DNA from 2 places in the Ligilactobacillus faecis genome. Region 2 is predicted to be linked to the other one. Evidence: riboswitches for the same ligand, from Rfam matches in the RefSeq annotation. Region 2 holds a riboswitch; the other holds the start of a gene.
The links. Region 2 has a riboswitch for lysine ahead of lysA (diaminopimelate decarboxylase). Riboswitches for the same ligand answer to the same signal wherever they lie in the genome.
Positions count from the first base shown of each region.

Region 1: linked by a shared signal. The riboswitch ahead of QFX10_RS02580 (amino acid permease) and the one ahead of lysA (diaminopimelate decarboxylase) in region 2 are both predicted to bind lysine.

Region 1 is NZ_CP123639.1:474,407-484,748, reverse strand. Features, by position in the region: gene QFX10_RS02615 (LCP family glycopolymer transferase) at 1-147, opposite strand, end outside; gene QFX10_RS02610 (DUF1634 domain-containing protein) at 178-549, opposite strand; gene QFX10_RS02605 (sulfite exporter TauE/SafE family protein) at 549-1,394, opposite strand; gene QFX10_RS02600 (zinc-ribbon domain-containing protein) at 1,595-2,377, shown strand; gene QFX10_RS02595 (GNAT family N-acetyltransferase) at 2,399-2,908, shown strand; gene alsS (acetolactate synthase AlsS) at 3,011-4,690, shown strand; gene budA (acetolactate decarboxylase) at 4,707-5,423, shown strand; lysine riboswitch at 5,475-5,651, shown strand; gene QFX10_RS02580 (amino acid permease) at 5,772-7,256, shown strand; gene serS (serine--tRNA ligase) at 7,576-8,862, shown strand; gene QFX10_RS02570 (histidine phosphatase family protein) at 8,943-9,563, shown strand; rRNA gene QFX10_RS02565 (16S ribosomal RNA) at 10,044-10,342, shown strand, end outside.
Region 2 is NZ_CP123639.1:1,860,855-1,871,196, reverse strand. Features, by position in the region: gene QFX10_RS08550 (aspartate-semialdehyde dehydrogenase) at 1-1,039, opposite strand, end outside; gene dapB (4-hydroxy-tetrahydrodipicolinate reductase) at 1,053-1,832, opposite strand; gene dapA (4-hydroxy-tetrahydrodipicolinate synthase) at 1,834-2,751, opposite strand; gene QFX10_RS08535 (N-acetyldiaminopimelate deacetylase) at 2,755-3,912, opposite strand; gene dapD (2,3,4,5-tetrahydropyridine-2,6-dicarboxylate N-acetyltransferase) at 3,917-4,627, opposite strand; gene lysA (diaminopimelate decarboxylase) at 4,648-5,940, opposite strand; lysine riboswitch at 6,031-6,214, opposite strand; gene dapF (diaminopimelate epimerase) at 6,430-7,413, shown strand; gene QFX10_RS08515 (IS1182 family transposase) at 7,408-9,069, opposite strand; gene greA (transcription elongation factor GreA) at 9,228-9,701, opposite strand; gene udk (uridine kinase) at 9,757-10,342, opposite strand, start outside.

The DNA.
Region 1 (10,342 bases), 990 kb from region 2:
ATATTTTTCATTGACAAATTTTCCACCTAAAAATATTGTGATCACAAAGATCAAAAGAAACCAAAAAAAGCAACCACGAGCGCGCGCCTTGCTAGATGTATGCTTTCTAGCTGATTTTTGGATCTCACGGTCATTTTGCTTTGCCATAAATGAGCGTTCCTTTCCTTAAAAGATAAATTAGTGATGACCGATAAAAACACTGAGGATCAAGATCGCTAAAACAAGGCTTGTGATCTTGACATAAAGATAGTCATGTTCTTTATAAAAAGCATAGATCGAGATCACGACGCGTAAAACAGGCGTCAAGATCAAAAGATAGATCCCTGCCATCATGTAAGCATAAGCTTTAAAAGCTAAGAGACCTTGCCAGATCGCAGTAAATGACGTTGGAAAAGTCGTCCCTGGATAACCGCTTTGGCCAGTGGCAAAAAACATCATTAAGCCTAGAAGCATCACACAAGCGGCGATGATCACCCCAATACGCATGATCTTACCGATCACGATCTCAACTTCAAGCATTTCTTTTCGTGTGGTCTTTTTTTCTGTCATTAGATCGTCACCCCAAATCCTTTAAGAATCATTTGCAGACCTAAGTAAAGTAAGATCGGGATAAAGATGATCCGGATCGCTTTTGACGGTAAGATCTGCATGATCCGGCTCCCAAAAGTTGAACCAACTAAGATCCCTAAAGCTAACGGAACAGCAATGTCTGGGCGGATCGAACCGTTAAAAAAGTAGACTGTTGCACTTGCGGCGGCAGTAACGCCCATCATTAAATTACTTGTGGCACTCGATGGTTTTAAAGGCATTTTCATCGCACCATCCATGGCCATCACTTTAAACGCGCCAGAGCCGATCCCAAGCATGCCAGAAGCTAGTCCAGCACCTAGCATGATCAAAAAGCCCCCGGGAATATTTTCGACTTGGTAATCAACTTGTTTTTTTAAGTTTTTATCATAATAAGAGCTATTCAAATTGAGCTTTTCCGCCCATTTGTCAGGGTGGACGCGTTTTAAGACTTCTTTGCCAGCGCGCATCTTGCGGTACATATTCCAACTTGAAAAGACAAGTAAACTCCCAAATAGCACATACAAGATCGTAGGATCAAAGGCACCAGTCAAAAGGGCACCGATGATCGCTCCGATCGTAGTTGCGATCTCTAAAAACATCGCAACGCGCAAATTTAAAACATCATCCTTTAAAAAGGCGATCGTGGAACCTGAACTAGTAGCGATCACGGCAACGATGCTGGCCCCGATCGCATATTTGATATCGAGCCCCATCGCTAAAGTGACGATCGGAGTGACGATCATTCCACCTCCGATCCCAAGAATAGCACCCATGATCCCAGCAAAAATGCCGACTAATAACATGAGCAAGGCTGTGTCTAACATAATAAAATCATCCTTTGATAAAATAATATACAGTTCTAATTTTAACAAATTAGCCCTCGTTAAACCTTAAAAAATAATAAAAGTCTTGAGTTTGGGTATAAAATAACAATATGATATCATCTAAGTAAGACTATCTTTTATCTGGAAAGGAAAACTATATGGCTTTGATCTTAGTCAAAGTCATATATTAGGAAGAAAAAATGTATTATTGCCAACGTTGTGACCGTAAGATCGCTACTGAAGCTACGCATTGTCCTTACTGCGGTGTTTTACAAGAGCGTGATCTTGCAGGTGAAAAAAAGCCGTGTCGTAAATGTGAAGAGCAGATCCCGGTCAATTCAAATTACTGTCCATATTGTGGTCATGATCAGGCGATCTTTGAATATAAAGAAACACCAAAAGAAGAACCAGAGCCCCTTGCATCTGAGAATGAGCAGAGTAGACTCGAGACTGATGCGACTGAATTGACAGATCTGATCGAGCAGATCCGCCAAGAAAATGCGCGCATGATCCAAGAAAAACAACAAAAAGAAGAAGCTTTACGGGCTAAATTGCAACTTCCTAGGAACGAATCAAAACGTCCAGGATTAATAGCATCCACTAAATTGATGTTAAAGGACTGTTTTAAAACTGACAAACGAATGGGACGGGCTGATTTTTGGTATGGTCTCTTAGGCTCATATCTGCTCTTTTTGAGCGTGATAACGTGTGGGTTTCTTTTGATCGATACTTTAAGAGCTTCACTTACCTTTGATCGTGCTTCAGTGCTTAGCTTTTTCTCTTTTATCTGTATGACATTTTGGTTATTAGTTGTCTTGACTGCTTTGACGCGGCGTTTCCATGATGCAGAGATCCCACTTATTTATTTGCTCCTATTATTAACTGGAGTCGGAGAGATCATCTGTTTGTTATTAGCACTAAAACCACAAGCGCTCACAAATGAACGCTATACTTTCAAGTCACGAGACAAACGAAGAAAATAGGTTAAGGGGATGAATGATCCGGTGGAAGTACGGCTGGAGACAAAACGCTTATATTTGCGTCCCTTTGGATCTGCTGATGTTGAAGATCTATTTGAATATGCCAATCAAATAAAAGTTGCACGTGCTGCAGGCTTTAGTTGCTGTGAAACGTTACCTCAGGCGATGTTATTTGGTGCGATGTTACAGCGTGCTGGAAGCTTGATGTTGGAACTCAAAGAAACGCAAAAAGTCATCGGCAATATCGGACTTTATCAAGTCGCACACAAAGATAAAGTATGTGAGCTAGGATATGCCTTGAATGAAGATTACTGGCATAAAGGCTATATGAGTGAAGCTTTGGGAGCCGTGGTCGCATACGCTAAAGCTCGAGGACTCAAGCGCTTAGAAGCCCGAGTTGCAAGGCATAATCAAGCTTCAAGCAAAGTTTTATTGAAAAATGGTTTTTTAGCCGGTGAAAAATATCACGTCGATGATTGGTATGTCGAAAATGAAAATAAAGATCAGCAACTTTTTTATTTAGAATTAGCCTAGAGAGCTCACCAACTGTGTGGGCTCTTTGTTGTGCTATAATTAATTACAGTAATGAAATATTGTGTAATAGCAAAAGTTAGTTTGATAGGGGGCAATTGAACCGTGACAGAGAAACAATATTATGGTGCAGATGCGATCGTTGATAGTTTGATCAATCATGATGTCAAATACGTTTTTGGGATCCCGGGTGCGAAGATCGATCGCGTTTTTGAACTTTTAGAGCATCCAAAAGATCCACGCACACCACAATTTATTTTGACAAGACATGAACAAAATGCGGCGTTTATGGCGGCAGGGATCGGACGGATCACAGGCCGCCCTGGAGTCGTGATCACGACTTCGGGACCAGGTGCGTCTAATTTAGCAACGGGGTTAGTGACTGCGACAGCCGAAGGTGATCCAGTCTTGGCGATCGCTGGTCAAGTTCAACGCACTGATCTTTTGCGCTTGACACACCAAAGCATGAAAAACGCGGCCTTATTTGAACCGATCACGAAATATAGTGCTGAAGTCCAAGAACCAGAAAATATCTCAGAAGTGATCGCCAACGCTTACCAAGAAGCCGAAGCAGCTAAACAAGGTGCAAGTTTTGTCTCAGTCCCACAAGATGTGACTGATGCTAAAGTCAAGACAAGTGTGATCGAACCGCTAGAAGCGCCTAAACTTGGACCAGCCAGTCCGATCGAATCGACTTTGCTCTCACAACGGATCAAAGCAGCTAAACTACCTGTCTTATTATTAGGGATGCGCGCGTCAGATCCAGAAACGACAGACGCGATCCGGCGTTTGATCCAAGCAACGCATTTACCAGTTGTCGAGACTTTCCAAGGTGCTGGGATCATTCCGCGCGAATTAGAAGACGATTTCTTTGGGCGGGTTGGACTTTTCCGTAATCAGCCTGGGGATCAGCTCTTGAAGAAAAGTGATCTAGTGATCGCGATCGGATACGATCCGATCGAATATGAGCCACGTAACTGGAATTCAGATCGCAGTGCAAATATCGTTGTGATCGATTCAATGCGGGCTGAGATCGATAAGCACTATCAACCAGAGCGCGAATTAGTCGGTGATATTTCGCAGACACTCGACTTTTTATTACCATATATGAAAGGTTATTCAGTCCCGAAAGAAGCTAAAGCCTATTTAGAAGAACTCCGAAAAACGCTCCAAAAGCGAGATGTTCCCCCTGAAGTGACAAAAGATCAAGTTTTGAGTCATCCATTGAGCATCATTCAAGCACTTCAAGATCGTGTTACTGATGAGATGACAGTTACGGTCGATGTGGGTAGTTTTTACATTTGGATGGCACGGCATTTCCGAAGCTACGAACCACGCCATCTTCTCTTTAGTAATGGGATGCAGACGTTAGGTGTTGCTTTGCCTTGGGCGATCTCAGCGGCTTTAGTGCGCCCTAAGACAAAGATCGTTTCTATTTCTGGTGATGGAGGTTTTCTTTTTTCTTCGCAAGATCTTGAAACTGCAGTGCGCCTTGATCTAGATATCGTGCATATCATTTGGAATGACGGCAATTACGACATGGTCAAATTCCAAGAAGAGATGAAATATGGGCAAGCTGCTGCTGTCAAGTTTGGGCCAGTCGATTTTGTCAAATATGCGGAAAGCTTTGGGGCAAAAGGTTATCGGGTCAATAAAGCTTCCGAGTTAGAAGCTGTTTTAGATAAAGCATTTAAGGAAAAAGGACCAACGATCGTTGATATCCCAGTTGATTATAGTTTCAACCATGAGTTAGGCAAATCGATCTTAGAAGATCAACTCCACTAAAATGAAGGTGAATGCGATGAAACAAAAAGAAGCAAAAGTTTATCAACACGGAACGTTGGGGATGCTTGTCCCAGGGCTTTTTAACGGGACGCTCTCAGTAGCCGAACTGTTAGAGCACGGCGATCATGGGATCGGAACGGCAAGTGGACTTGATGGTGAGATGATCTTATTAGCTGGGACACCTTATTTAGTTCAAAGTACTGGTCGGGTACGGATCTTGGAGCAATCTGAAAAAGTTCCCTTTGCAACTGTGCATTTTGCGCAGAAAAAGGATACTTTTGAAGGTGAAGCTTTGGATAAAAAGGCATTTGAACAAGCGGTCTTAGCGAAGTATCCGTATAAAAATTTGTTTTTTGCAGTCACAGCCACGGGGCGCTTTAAACAAGTCAAAACACGGGCTGTGGCCAAACAAGAACCACCCTATCCACCTTTAACTGCAGTAGCAGCTGCCCAAACTGTTTTTGAAAAACAAAATGTTACTGGGACTTTGCTAGGGTACTATGCGCCAGGACTTTTTGATGGGATGGCAGTTGCTGGATATCACTTGCATTTTTTAGATGACGCAAAGAGTTTTGGGGGCCATGTGTTAGATTTTGAATTGGCGAGCGGTAAGATCTCAGTCGAACCGTTTGCGACTGTTGAACAACATTTTCCACTCCAAGATGAAAGCTTTTTAGCTGAACAGATCGAAAGTGCAAGTCTTCATGCTCAGCTCAAGCAAGCAGAAGGGTAGTACACAAAATTTTTACTTGCAATCAACGCAGATCCAAGTTAAAATCAGAGTTGTCGGAGAAGAGGTCGCAAAGACTATCAGTAGCTGTTTGGAGTTGATAAAGCAACGCAGATGAACAGTGAAAGGGGTCTTTGCCGAAGGGAGCTAAACTTTATTTTAGTGTAACTGGGCCTTAGTTTAAGAGACTAAGGACTGTCGCAGTTAGAACTGCGGAGCGCTATCGAGATAAAATGAACTGATTTTGATAATATTTTGATAGATAAAAACAAGCGCATTTTCGACATTTAGGCGAAGATGCGTTTTTTAATTGCTTGCATGGCCTTCTCTAAAAAATAGGAGGATTTTTTTATGGCAGAGAAGAATACGATGAAGCGCTCGTTGAAGACAAGGCACTTGTCAATGATCGCGCTTGGCGGAAGTATCGGCACTGGGTTATTCGTCGCAAGTGGTTCGGCGATCTCGACGGCTGGTCCAGGAGGCGCGTTAGTCGCTTACTTAGGGATCGGTTTGATGGTCTACTTTTTGATGACTTCTTTAGGGGAGATGGCAACTTATCTTCCTGTAACTGGATCATTTGCAACCTATGCAAGACGTTTTGTTGACCCGGCTTTTGGTTTTGCGATGGGGTGGAACTATTGGTTCAACTGGGCGATCACTTTAGCAGTCGATATCTCGACGGTTGCTTTAGTTATGAAATTTTGGTTCCCCCATATTCCTTCGTGGATCTTTAGTCTAGGGGCTTTACTGATCATTTTTACGATCAATGCGCTTTCGGTCAAATCTTTTGGTGAAGCCGAGTATTGGATGGCATTGATCAAAGTGATCACTGTGTTAGTCTTTTTAGCAGTTGGGCTTTTAACGATCTTTGGGATCTTAGGTGGACATGCGACTTATTTAGAAAACTTTGCATATAAAGATGCACCTTTTGTTGGGGGGATCCCAACGATCTTGAGCGTCTTTGTTGTGGCTGGTTTCTCGTTTCAAGGGACTGAATTGATCGGGATCACAGCAGGTGAGACTAAAGATCCTGAAAAGAGTTTGCCAAAAGCGATCAAACAAGTTTTTTGGCGGATCTTGCTCTTTTACATCCTTTCGATCTTTGTGATCGCATGTATCATTCCATATACAAGTCCTAACCTTTTAGGTTCTGAAGCAAGTGATATCGCGATCAGTCCGTTTACTTTAGTCTTTCGACGTGCTGGTTTAGCTTCGGCAGCTTCGGTGATGAATGCTGTTATTTTAACATCAGTTTTATCAGCAGCTAACTCAGGGATGTATGCTTCAACGCGTATGCTCTTTAGTTTAGCAGTCGATGGGGATGCCCCAAAGATGTTTTCACGGATCAACTCTCATGGGATCCCAGTTTTTGCGCTTTTAGGCACGACTTTAGTGGGACTCTTTACTTTCCTAGCAAGTATTTTTGGTAATCAAGTTTATAGTTTCTTAGTGAGTGCCAGTGGTTTGACAGGCTTTATCGCCTGGATCGGGATCGCTGTTTCACACTATCGTTTTCGTCGGGCTTTTAAGGCTCAAGGACATGAGCTAAGCGAGTTGAAATATAAGGCTAAATGGTTCCCAATCGGACCGATCTTAGCCTTGATCTTATGTATCTTAGTGATCATTGGACAAGATATCCAGTCGTTCAAAGATTTCAACTGGCAAGCGATCGGGGTCTCCTACATGTCAGTGCCTCTCTTTTTGATCTTATACATTTACTATAAAGTCAAATATAAGACGAAATTGATCCCGCTAGAGCAAGTCGATCTGACACCACATGATATTTCAAAAGAAAAACTTGAAAAACAAGTAAAGATCGATGAGACGCTCGAATAAGTGGTGAAAGAGACTTGCTATTTTGCAAAATTAATATTATGATACTGATATAAATAATCGAAACATCAAAGTTCGCCATAAGTAAGCAAGCAAGAGACACGGTGGTCGGTGGAAACCGTGAGCTGAAACTCCAGTGTAACTATGTATGGGCGGGTAATGCCGCACGGGAGACCGTTATTTGATCGAGTGCGACTTAGTCGAACTTGGGTGGTACCGCGAAGAGAGTCTTTTCGTCCCAATCAGGGGATGGAATGGCTCTTTTTTTCGATTAATTCATTTTAAGAAAGGAAAAACTCTATATTATAGAGGGTGCAGATATATGTTAGATATCAAAATGATCCGACAAAATCCAACAGAGATCAAAGAACGTTTAGCAACACGTGGAGTAGCGGCTGAAACGATCGATACTTTGTTAGCAAAAGATAAAGAAAGACGCGAACTTTTAGTTGAAACAGAAAGTTTGAAACAAAAGCGCAATGAAGTTTCCGAAGCGATCGCACAAGCTAAACGCAATAAAGAAGATGCGACCGAAGCGATCATGGAAATGCGGACTGTCGGGGGCAAGATCAAAGAGCTTGATGCTAAATTAGCTGAAGTTGAAGCGCTCGTCCACGATATGGCAGCGCGCTTACCTAATTTACCAAATAAAACGATCCCAGTTGGGGCTGACGAAGAAGCCAACGTTGAGATCCGCAAAGTCGGGACACCCCGTAAGTTTGATTTTGAACCTAAAGCTCATTGGGATATCGGCGAAGACCTTGGGATCTTAGATTTTGAAAGAGGCGCAAAAGTTTCTGGGGCACGTTTTGTTTACTATAAAGGGTGGGGCGCTCGCTTAGAACGTGCTTTATATAACTTCATGTTAGATGAACATGCTAAAGAAGGTTATACTGAAGTTTTACCTCCATATATCGTAAATGCCCAAACAATGTATGGCACAGGACAATTTCCTAAGTTCAAAGAAGATGTTTATCAAGTAAACGGCGAAGATATGACTTTGATCCCGACTGCTGAAGTACCTTTGACTAACTATTACCGCGATGAAGTGATCAAAGAAGAAGATCTCCCTGTTTATTTCACAGCTTTGACACCAAGTTTTCGGTCTGAAGCTGGCAGTGCTGGTCGTGATACACGTGGTTTGATCCGGATGCATCAGTTCAATAAAGTTGAAATGGTCAAATTTTCCAAACCAGAAAATTCTTATGAAGAATTAGAAAAAATGACGCAAAATGCAGGCAATATCATGGAAAAACTAGGGTTACCTTACCACGTGATCACACTTTCGACTGGTGATATGGGCTTTAGTGCGGCTATGACTCACGATCTTGAAGTTTGGATGCCAGCCCAAGATACGTACCGTGAGATCTCAAGTTGTTCGAACTGTGAAGATTTCCAAGCACGACGCGCGCACATCCAATATCGGGATGACGATGGTAAATTACAATTCGTGCATACTTTGAATGGTTCAGGGTTAGCTGTTGGACGTACAGTCGCAGCCATTTTAGAAAACTATCAAAATGAAGATGGTTCGGTCACGATCCCAGAAGTTTTACGTCCATATATGGGTGGTTTAGAAAAGATCACTAAAGATGATCCAGAAGCATAATATTTAACGTTGAGCTTACCTTTAGTTTTGACTGAAGGTAAGCTTTTAGTAAACAGATTTTTAGAAGAGTGGTAGAAGAGATGACGAGATTTTATTTTGTACGCCATGGAAAAACAGAGTTCAATCAAGCTGATATTTTACAAGGAGCCCGAGTCGACTCGCCTTTATTGGCTGAAAGTATCGTAAATGCTAAAAAGACCGGTGCTTATTTACAAGATGTGTCCTTTGCTAAAGCGTATGTTAGCCCGCAAAAAAGGGCCCAAGATACTGCTAAAGCAGTGATCTCCCAATTAAAAGTAAGGCCTGAGATCATAACGGCAGATGAATTGCGAGAATTTGACTTTGGTGATTGGGATGGTGATCCGATCGCTAAGCATAGTAGTGATCCGCGCTTATATGATTTCATTCATGATCCACTCCATTTTGATGGAAGCTCATTTAATGCTGAAAGCTATTTAGATTTAAAAAAACGGGTCACGTACGAATTAGAAAAGATCTTTCAAGCACATCCAACTGATGATGTTTTAGTAGCAGCTCACGCCTTAGTGATCTCGATCGGAGTGAAATCGTTATTAGGCACAGACTTTAATACGATCAGAAAAGAAGGGTTAGTCGCTAATACTTCGATCACAGTACTTGAGACCGATGATTTCAAAGATTTTGAATTAAAAACTTGGAATTACACAAAACATCTAAAATAGTAAAAGAACCGCGGTCGTGATCTGTGAAGTGACCACGGTTCTTTTTTTTAAAAAATTTAAAAAAATTGTTGACCGCAGTCGCGTATCTTGGTAAGATATTATTTGTCGTTGAGATGAGCAAATAACTTGCTAAAAAGTAATTATTGACATTGAGTTGTTGATGATGTTATCATATAAAAGTTGTTGCTAAAGACAACGATTTAAAATTTAAAATATTTATTGACAGATCATTGTTGATCTGATAAGATAAATAAGTCGCCTAGAAATCATTTAATAAATTATTTAAAAAATAATTGTTGACATAATTTCTAAGAGATGATATAATAAAGAAGTTGTTTCGGCAACTGATTATCAAGTAGATCTTTGAAAACTGAACAAAGTTTCGATAAGCAAATGTGCAGGGTCTCTTATCTAAGCGATAAGAGCAAATAAACATTTTGCGAAGTCAATTCGCTAGTAAAAATAAAGAGTCACAAACTTTAAATTGAGAGTTTGATCCTGGCTCAGGATGAACGCTGGCGGCGTGCCTAATACATGCAAGTCGAACGAAACTTCTTTATCACCGAGTGCTTGCACTCACCGATAAAGAGTTGAGTGGCGAACGGGTGAGTAACACGTGGGCAACCTGCCCGAAAGAGGGGGATAACACTTGGAAACAGGTGCTAATACCGCATAACCATGAACACCGCATGGTGTTTATGTGAAAGGTGGTTTCGGCTACCGCTTTCGGATGGGCCCGCGGCGCATTAGCTAGTTGGTGGGGTAAAGGCTTACCAAGG
Region 2 (10,342 bases):
CATTTGCAACTAAACGTTCAGCGATCTGAACTGTATTCCAGGCTGCTCCTTTCAGCAAGTTATCGGAAACGACCCACATATTAAAACTTCCGGGATTTTCATGATCAGCCCGTAAACGACCAACATAAGTTGCCCGTGAGCCTTCTGCCGTCAACGGTTGCGGATAGAGTTGTTGTTTGGGATCATCTTGGACCACCACTCCTGGAGCTACTTCTAAAAGCGCACGCAGATCTTTAACAGTCACATCAGGCGTTTTTGTTGTAAAATAAACTGATTCTCCGTGCCCGATCACAACTGGAACACGGACACATGTCGCAGTTACCTTTAATGTTGGATCATTCATCTCACCTGACATGATCTTTTTCGTTTCGTGGATCATCTTCCACTCTTCGTGAGTATATCCATCTTCTTCAAAAACATCGATCTGCGGTAAGAGATTGAAAGCTAGCGGATAATGCTTTGGTTCACTTTTGACAGGAAAGACTTCTCCGTGCATCTCTTGACCAGAAAGATAGTTACGGGCTTCTGTTTTCATCGCCTCTAAAGCCGATTGTCCTGCACCTGAAGCTGCTTGATAAGTTGAAACAATCACTTGTTTGAGTCCATATTTTTGACGGATCGGTTCTAACGCTACGACCATCTGGATCGTTGAACAATTTGGGTTAGCAATGATCCCACGATGCTCTTTCAAAGCTTCTTCATTAACTTCTGGTACGACTAACGGAACTTCTTTTTCCATGCGAAAAGCACTCGTATTATCAACACAAACAGCACCACGTTTGACTGCTTCGGGTAAAAGGCGCTTCGAAACAGCTCCGCCAGCCGAAGCTAAAACTAGGTCAACACCAGTAAATGCATCTGGTGTTGCTTCAGAAACTGCGATCTGTTGACCTTTGAAACGCAATTTTTTTCCGACTGAACGTTTTGAAGCCAGTAATTTAAGCTCTTTGACTGGGATCGTTGATTTTTCTAACTGTTCTAATAAGCGAGTCCCGACTGCACCGGTCGCTCCTAAGATCGCAACTGTATATTCTCTCATCTTTTTTCCTCTTTTACAAAATATTTTCTAAACCAACTACAAGCTGATCTAACTCTAAAACTTTTTCCAAAGCTACTTTGACACCACCCATAAATGAACTGCGCTCAAATGAATCTTGTCGGATCGTCAAAGCTTCACCTTTCCCACCAAACAAAACTTGCTCGTGAGCAACGTATCCTGGTAAACGAACTGAGTGGAGCTTGATCCCTTGATAATCTCCCCCGCGTACATTGGCAAGTGTTTCGACTTCGGTCGGCGCCCCTTGATGGTGGGGAAGACGATTTTTAGCGATCTCTTTAGCAGTACTCAATGCCGTCCCTGAAGGAGCATCCTTTTTATCTGCATGGTGCATTTCGATGATCTCAACATCAGGGAAATATTTCGCAGCTTCTTTTGCAAACTTCATCAAAAGGACCGCAGACATCCCAAAGTTAGGCGCGATCAATCCACCAAGACCTTTAGTCTGAGCTAATGCCTGTAGTGTCTGGACTTGCTCATCAGTCAGACCAGTCGTTCCGACAACCGGTGCCATCCCGTGTTCCAAAGCAAATGAAACATTTTCATAAACTGCCGTTGGTGTCGTAAAATCGACCCAGACATCGGCTTGACGCTCGATCTCCTCTAAATGCGAATAGATCTTGACTGTCTCTTTTAAATTATAACGAGCTCGATCTTTTTCAGATGCTTGTGGCGCATAAACTGCAACTAATTCAAATTCAGGTGTTTTTTCGATCAACTGCAAAACTTGTTGACCCATCGAACCAGAAAAACCGGCAACTAAGATCTTGACCATTTCACTTTACCTCTAATTCTAATGATAATTCATGTTCTAACGCATCTTTAGCTAAGCCTAAAGCTTGTGCTAAATTTGCTTTCTTTTCTTTGTTTAAAGCTAGTAACGGCAAACGTAACCCGCCAACGGCAAAACCTTGGGCTTTTAAAACAGCTTTGACTGGGCTAGGAGAAGGGTACATGAACAACGCTTGCATCTTAGGTAAGAGCTTTTCTTGTAAGCTTTTTGCTTTAGCGACTTCACCTGTTGCCAATAAGCGATACATCTTAGTCATCTCTTTACCATAAATATGGGCTGCTACTGAAATAACTCCTGTTGCACCTAATTCTTTAGCCGCTAATGCCTGAGCATCTTCACCAGTAAAAACTACAAAGTCTTCTGTCTTCTCTAAAATATAACGTAGATCTTCTAACGGACCACATTGCTTGATCCCGACGATCTTTTCAAGTTGAGCAAGTTCCACGATCGTTTCTTTTTCCATCTTAACGCCTGTTCGTCCTGGAATATTATAAATAATGATCGGTAATTTACTATGTTCATTCAAATACTCAAAGTGCGCTTTCATACCATCTTGGTCTGGCTTATTATAGTAAGGCACAACGACTAAAGCGTAATCGATCCGTTCGATCTGGGCAACTTCATTGATAAATTCCAGGGTCGCTTGCGTATTGTTAGTACCACAGCCCGCGATCACTGGTAGATCTGCAGGTACAAACTGACTAAACTTTTGATACAACGTCAACTTCTCTGCATGCGTCAACGTTGGGGTCTCACCTGTCGTTCCTCCGATCACAAATCCTTGGCTCCCAGTTTGAACTAAATGTTTGGTCAAATGTTTTAAAACTGTTAGATCAAGGTGATTTTGACTGTCAAATGGTGTCACTAAGGCGGTGATGATCTCTGCTTGATTTAATTCCAACTGTTACACTTCCTTTGCTTGCATTCTTGCTTCTAAAAAGCCACTGATCGCAATGACGCCTTTAGCTAGCGCGGTTTGGTCTGGGGCTAAATGCGCACTATGTAACGAAGCTTTCGCATTTACACCTAACCAAAACATCGTTCCAGGGATCTTAGAAAGTAGGTAGCCAAAATCCTCGCCTGTCATTTTGGGTGTTGTCTCAATAAATTCGAGTGTTGGTGTTTTTTTAGCATATTCGATCAAAAAGCGCGTCAATTTCTCATCATTTTCAACGGGTAAATAGCCTCCTTGTTCAAGCCGCAGGTCTAATTTAGCTTCAAAACTTTGCGCGATCCCTTCAGCTAAAATTTTTAAACGTCTTTGTAGCAAGGTGATCATCTCTTGGGTCATTCCTCTGATCGTACCTTTGATCTGAGCTTCACCAGCGATCACATTTCTGATCGTTCCAGCTTTTAGTTCCCCAAAAGTCAAGACCCCCCCTTGGGTCGGATCAACATTTCTAGCTACGATCGTTTGCGCAGCCACGATCAATTCACTTGCACAAACGACCATATCATTTGCCTTTTGTGGATAGGCTGCATGACCACCTTTGCCAGTCAAAGTGATATCAACTTCAGTCGTGCCTGCAAAAAGCGTGCCTAAATTGCACCCGATCGCACCAGCTGGTAGTTCAGGCGCATCATGTAGACCATAAAATTCATCAGGTCGCCACTTACCTTGAAAAATGCCAGCTTCATAAGCTAGTTTACCCCCATTTTTACTTTCTTCTGCTGGTTGAAAAAAGAAAAGCATATTATCTTTAGGTCTTTTTTCTGCAAAATGCGCTAAAAGTCCTAAAGCAACTGTCATATGCACATCGTGACCACAAGCATGCATTACCCCTGGATGAAGCGACGCATACGCTAATCCTGTTTTTTCTTCAACTGGTAAAGCATCGATATCGGCCCGGTAGCCGATCGTCCTTTCAGGATCAAACCCTTTGACTAAAACTAAAAGCGCGGTTGGCAAAACTTCTGGCTCATAGATCTCTAAAAAGCTTTGGTCAAATGAGCGAATGACTTTAGTTAAATAAGCTTTTGTCTGATACTCTTCTAGCGCTAATTCTGGTATTTGATGAAGATCTTGATAGATCTGCCTTAGCTGTTTTTCTGTTAATCCCATCGACTCACAACTTTCTCAAATCTTCTTCAAGACCAGTCTTTTCCTTTATCTTTTCATCAGTATATTTGACAAAGGTCGCCGGCACCCCAGCTACGACACTATAAGGTTCGACGTCTTTAGTTACGATCGCACCTGCGGCTACGACAGCACCTTTGCCGACTCTGACACCTTCTAAAACGACTGCATTAGCGCCGATCAAAACATCATCTTCGATCACAACTGGTGTGGCAGAAGCTGGCTCAACGACACCAGCTAAAACAGTACCTGCGCCGATATGACAGTTTTTGCCGACTAAAGCACGACCTCCTAAGATCGCTCCCATATCGATCATTGTGCCTGCTCCGATCTCAGCGCCGATATTGATCACTGCACCCATCATGATCACTGCATTATCTCCGATCACGACTTGATCTCTGATCAATGCCCCTGGTTCGATCCGTGCATTGATGTTTTTTTGGTCTAATAATGGTACAGCCGAATTGCGCGCTAAGACTTCAACTTCTTGCTCTGTGATCAGAGCTTGATTGGCTGTCAAAAATGGCCCTAGAACTTTCCAATCACCAAATAAGATCGCACTCTTATCAGTGCCAAACATTTTAACATCTTGCGGAAGTTCAAGTTGCGCTAAGTCACCGTTCACATAAGCTTTGACTGGCGTCTTTTTTTCAGCATTTGCAATAAAATCAATGATCTCTTGGGCATTTAAATTTGTCATTTCCTTAAAACCTCATTTCATTATTTATAGGGAAGATCTAATGCTAGTAGATCAGCATACGTTTCGCGTTTGATCACTAACTTATCTTTTCCATCTTCTACAAAAACAACTGCAGGACGAGGATTACGATTATAATTTGAAGCCATCGCATACCCGTAAGCCCCTGTTGCAAGTAAAGCGACGATATCACCTGGCTTTGTTTCAGGTAGCGCAGCTTTTGCTACCAAAATATCACCTGATTCGCAATATTTACCAGCTAAACGCACTGTCGTTGTCGCAGTTTTTAACGGATCATTAGCTAAGACCGCTGTATATTTAGCTTGATATAATGCAGGTCGGATATTATCACCCATCCCACCATCAACAGCAAGATATGATAAGTGATCAGGAAGATCTTTGCGTGAGCCAACTGTATATAAGCTATACCCGGCTGGGCCTACGATCGAACGTCCTGGCTCGATCCAGATTTCAGGCACTTCCATTTGAAATTCGTTCGCCTTTTGCTTGATCACTTTTACGATCTGTTCAACAAATTTTTCAGGGGCTAATGGCGTATCTTCAGCTGTATACTTGATCCCAAAGCCACCACCAACATTGATGACTTTTGCAACGTAACCGTATTTTTGAGTCCAAGCATGGGCAACTTCCATCAGCTTTTGACCAACTAATTCAAAACCACCAACTTCAAAGATCTGCGAACCGATATGGGCATGAAGTCCTAAAACTTCGATCTGCTCAAGTTTTAAGAGTTCTTCTAAAGCTTGATCTGCTTGCCCAGAAGCAAGATCAAAGCCAAATTTACTATCGACTTGACCAGTTTGATCGTATTCATGCGTATGTGCTGAGATCCCAGGTGTCACTCGCAAAATAACTTTAGCGGTCGCCTTTTGTTCTTGCAAGACTTGCTTTAAAAGTTCGATCTCATAAAAATTATCAACGATGATGGCCCCAACACCAGCTTTGACTGCAAATTCTAGTTCTGCCATTGATTTATTATTCCCATGAAAACTGATCTTTTCCGCCGGAAAACCTGCTTTTAGAGCTGTTGCTAGCTCGCCTCCAGAAACAACATCTGTATGACAATCTAACTCTGCGATCACTTGATAGATCGCCAGTGCACAAAAGGCTTTACTTGCATAGCTCACCTCGTATGCTACTCCTTGTTCTTCAAAAACTTGTTTGAAACGTTTGATCTGCTCTTTGATCGAAGCGACATCGTAAACGACAAGTGGCGTTTGATATTTATGGGCTAAAGCCACAGCATCAACCCCTCCAATAGTTAAATGTCCTGTCTTACCTGTCGTGATCGTCATAAAATCCCCACCTTGTTCTCGTATTAAAAAAGGATCTTCTTAGTCCTATCGCCTAAAAAGATCCTTGCTGAATAAGTGCAAAAATTCAATTTGATCGATAGCACTCCGCAACTGTTGACTAAGTTGCGACAGTCCGTAGTCTCTTAAACTACGCCCCAGTTCAAATGATCTATAAATCATCTAAACTTCGGCGACTTTCCCTTTCAGAATGCCCTCAAATGCTGTTATAGCAGCTAAAGCACCGTACTCTTGTCAGTCGCGCCTCTTCGATTTAACATAATATTATAATCTTTCGGTAATATAGTCAAGGATTTTTAATGTTTTTTTGAAACACATTTCGAGCGAAGAATACTAATAAATTTTGTTAAAAAACTTTAGCCAGATTTTTTTATTTAGTGATTGTCTTAAATATCGACTTTTGTTAGTATTGATTTAATAAAAAAATTTACAAAAACGTTAGATGAGAATTAAACGAAAGGAACGAAGTTTATGCGTCTTCAAAAAGTTCATGGTTCACAAAATAGTTTCTTTATTCTCGATCAAACTTTGCTTAAGCAACCTTTGACTGAGCAAGAATTGATCGCATTAACTAAGAAATTAACTGCTACGAATACGGGGATCTTAGGCGGAGCTGACGGTGTCTTATGCATCGAAGCGCCTACAAGCAAAAATGCTCTTGCCAAAATGCGAGTGATCAATACAGATGGTAGTGAAGCATCGATGTGTGGCAATGGTTTGCGTACTGTCGCACGTTATTTAGCTGACAAATATCAGCGCGAGCATTTTTTAGTCGAGACATTGCAAGCTGACCTAGCTGTTAGTAAAGAACCTGAACTAGCCCCCGATGTCCCAGCCTTTGGAGTCGAGATCTCACCGATCCATTTTGAGAAGCATTATCTTCCATTTGATAACTTAGGGGCAGACAAGATCATTGATCGTCCCCTGCGAGAATTTGACCCTAGCGCAAAGATCCGCTTTTCGATCTTAGCTGTCCCTAATCCGCATTTGATCGGGTTTGTGCCTGATATCAAAGCATCAGCTACTCTATTAGAACAGCTCGGACAGAAATTGAACCGTCCTAACCCATATTTTACTGATGGCGTCAATGTTAATTTTGCTGAGGTCTTAGGCCCTAAAAAACTTTTCGTGCGTACTTACGAACGTGGCGTAGGTTTTACAAATGCTTGTGGAACAGGTATGTCAGCAACAAGTTTAGCCTTTCATCTTAGCTTTCCAGAACTTTGCCCATTAAACGAGGAGATCACCGTTTTTAATCCTGGTGGGATGGTCAAAACAAAAGTGAGCCAAACAGAGGGAATTTATAAATTACAACTTATCGGAAATGCAACTGTCACTCATCTGATCGATGTCGATGAGCAAGCACTCTATCAAAACGATGTTACCTCAAAAAACTGTACGATCACTGAAACAAGTGAACAAGCAGCTTACTTAGATTTTATTCAGAGATCATAGTACAAAAAAAGAGGCTGTGACATAAGTAGTCTCTATAAGAGAAAAGTATCTCAGAAATCGAAAATTTGATTTCTGAGATACTTTTTCTTTACGTATTTTGTTTATCTTGGTCACTACTGTGACTAATTTGTTGATATTCATTGCCAAAACTACAATGCCCATTTCCTTTTCGACTCTTTCGCTCCCCCTAACTGAGAATCGGTTGAATCCCAAAGAAGCCTTCAATCTTCCAAAAACAGGTTCAACATCAATTTTGCGCCGTGCATAGATTGATCCAGTATTAGAAGATGAAAGTAAAGCTCGTTGTTGTGCTTTAAAATATTCCCAGGCATTATTGACCATGATCTTCCTTACGTGTCCACTTTTAGTTAAGGCTCGGGGATCTATCAAATGATCATCATCAAATTTTTCAGCAGTATATACTTTAAAATCTCTAGTAAATCCATACTTATCAGTTCTTTTAGAATAGTTTGAAAAATTGAATCTAACACCGTTAAGGTCTAAATAATAGTCATCTTTTTCATTATAAGACCAATTCATGATTTTATGATCATCAGTTTTCCATTTGCGACTATTCTCTTTGAGCATTGTCCCATAAGGGATCAAAACGGTGCGATCACCGTAATTATCGTCACAAAAACGATAATTACTCTCAGAACCATACCCAGCATCAGCAACGATAGTTGAACCAAGTACGCCATTGTCATTCAAATGGTCAATAAAAGTAGGAAGCGTTCTTGTATCAGTTGGATTAGCAAATAACTTATACCCGGTAATAAACTGGTTACTAGTAGCAATTTGAAGATTATAAGCAGGTTTTAGTTGTCCGTTTAACATTGGATCTTCTTTTACACGCATAAAAGTAGCATCATGGTCAGTTTTAGAGTAACTATTTCGTTCTCTAAGGATGTCTTTTTGTTTTTGGTGATTTTGCATTTTTTCTTTACGCGTTAATAGTTTTTTGTAGGTTGCCTTTAATTTTCGACGTTCTTGTTTCGCAGGGTTCGGCGATACTTGTCTAGTTTCTTCGACTTTTTGATCTAAAGCAACTAGATAATCTTCAAACTTGGCAATTATTACATCTAATGCTTCCAAAGTCAGGTCAGATCCTTTGGGGATCTTTCCGATAACTTTAGCTTCGTGGAGCTCGCCTAAAAGTTCAACAACTTTTTGACGATTGAGCTCATCAAAACGAACGACATTTTTCTTCCAGACAAAAGAATACTTATTAGCATCCGCAAGGATCTTCGTACCGTCAATGAAAGAAATGTCATCAATCAGATTATGTTTTTTTAGAAAAGCTGTCAATTTAGTTAAACTCTCTTGTGTTAAGGTAGCTAACTCATCAGAGATCCGAAAACGACAAATAGTTCGATAAGAAGGGACTTGATCAGCGATCAACCAACCAGCAGGCTTATTTTCGCGAGCAAATCTCTCAATTTTTCGACTACTAAAGATACCATAGCTATAAGCAAGTAAAGTGAGCTTTAGCATAGCAGCTAGATCATATTCACGAGGGCGTCCAAATTGATAGTTATACTTGAGTTCTAAACTTTCAACAAGTTCATTGATGTAGAGAGCTGGATGATTTTTTTCAGGAATATATTCTAAAGAGATGTTCAAAATAGTCTGATTAATGTTATAATGACTGTGTATCATTTTATGTTATCCTTTCGAGGGTAATTGTGAGGTAGCCGGGCGTGGCTACCTTTTTTCTTTGATTATAATTCAAAAGCTGGATATATGAAACACGAAGGTTTCCATACATCCAGCTTTATTTTGTAGACTTATGTCACAGCCTCTTTTTGGCTTAATTATTTGACTTCGAGGATCTTAACTTGCATCTCGCCACCAGGTGTTTCAACTGTGACGAGGTCACCAACTTTATGCCCCACTAAACTTTGCGCGATCGGAGATTCATTTGAGATCTTACCTGCAAACGGATCTGCTTCAGCTGCCCCAACGATCTGATAAGTCTCAGGTTCATCGTCATCTTCTTGGAAAACAACTGTTTTACCGATCGCAACTTCATCTGCTGCGATCGAGCCGTTATCGATGATCTCTGCATGGTTCAACATATTTGTAACTTCTTTGATCCGTCCTTCAAGCATCGACTGTTCATTTTTAGCAGCTTCATATTCAGAATTTTCTGAAAGATCCCCAAAAGAACGTGCGATCTTGATACGTTCGATGATCTCTGCTCGTTTAGTTGTACGTAATTCTTCTAATTCTACTTCGAGTTTTTCTTTACCTTCCAATGTCATTGGAAATGTTTTTTCTTCAGCCATTCTTACACCCCATTAAAATTATTGGATCTTGTGTTTAAATTATAACACAGCCCGACTATTTTGCTTCATTTTTGCGAATGATATCTCTGACCTTTGTAACTAAAAGGTCGATCGCAACTTGGTTTTCGCCACCTTCAGGCACAATAATATCAGCATAACGCTTCGACGGTTCGATAAATTGATGATACATCGGTTTGACCGTATCTAAGTATTGATCGATCACTGACTGTAAAGTCCGTCCTCGTTCTTCGATATCTCGTTGGATCCGACGAATGATCCGGATATCATCGTCTGTATCAACAAAGATCTTGATATCCATTAGATCACGCAAGCGTGCATCATTTAAAGTCAAGATCCCTTCAACGATGATCACTTCGCGTGGTTCTTGAACAACGACTTCTTTACTACGTGTATGAGCCGCATAGTCATAAACAGGGATCTCGATCGTTTTCCATTCTAAAAGATCTTCTAATTGTTCGATCAAGAGATCTGTATCAAATGCATTTGGGTGATCGTAGTTGACTTTTGTGCGTTCTTCAAATGGAACATCATCTTGACTTTTGTAATAGGAATCTTCTTGCAACATCATCAAAGAGTGGCCGTGCAATTGGTCAAAGATCGCACGTGAAACAGAAGTTTTC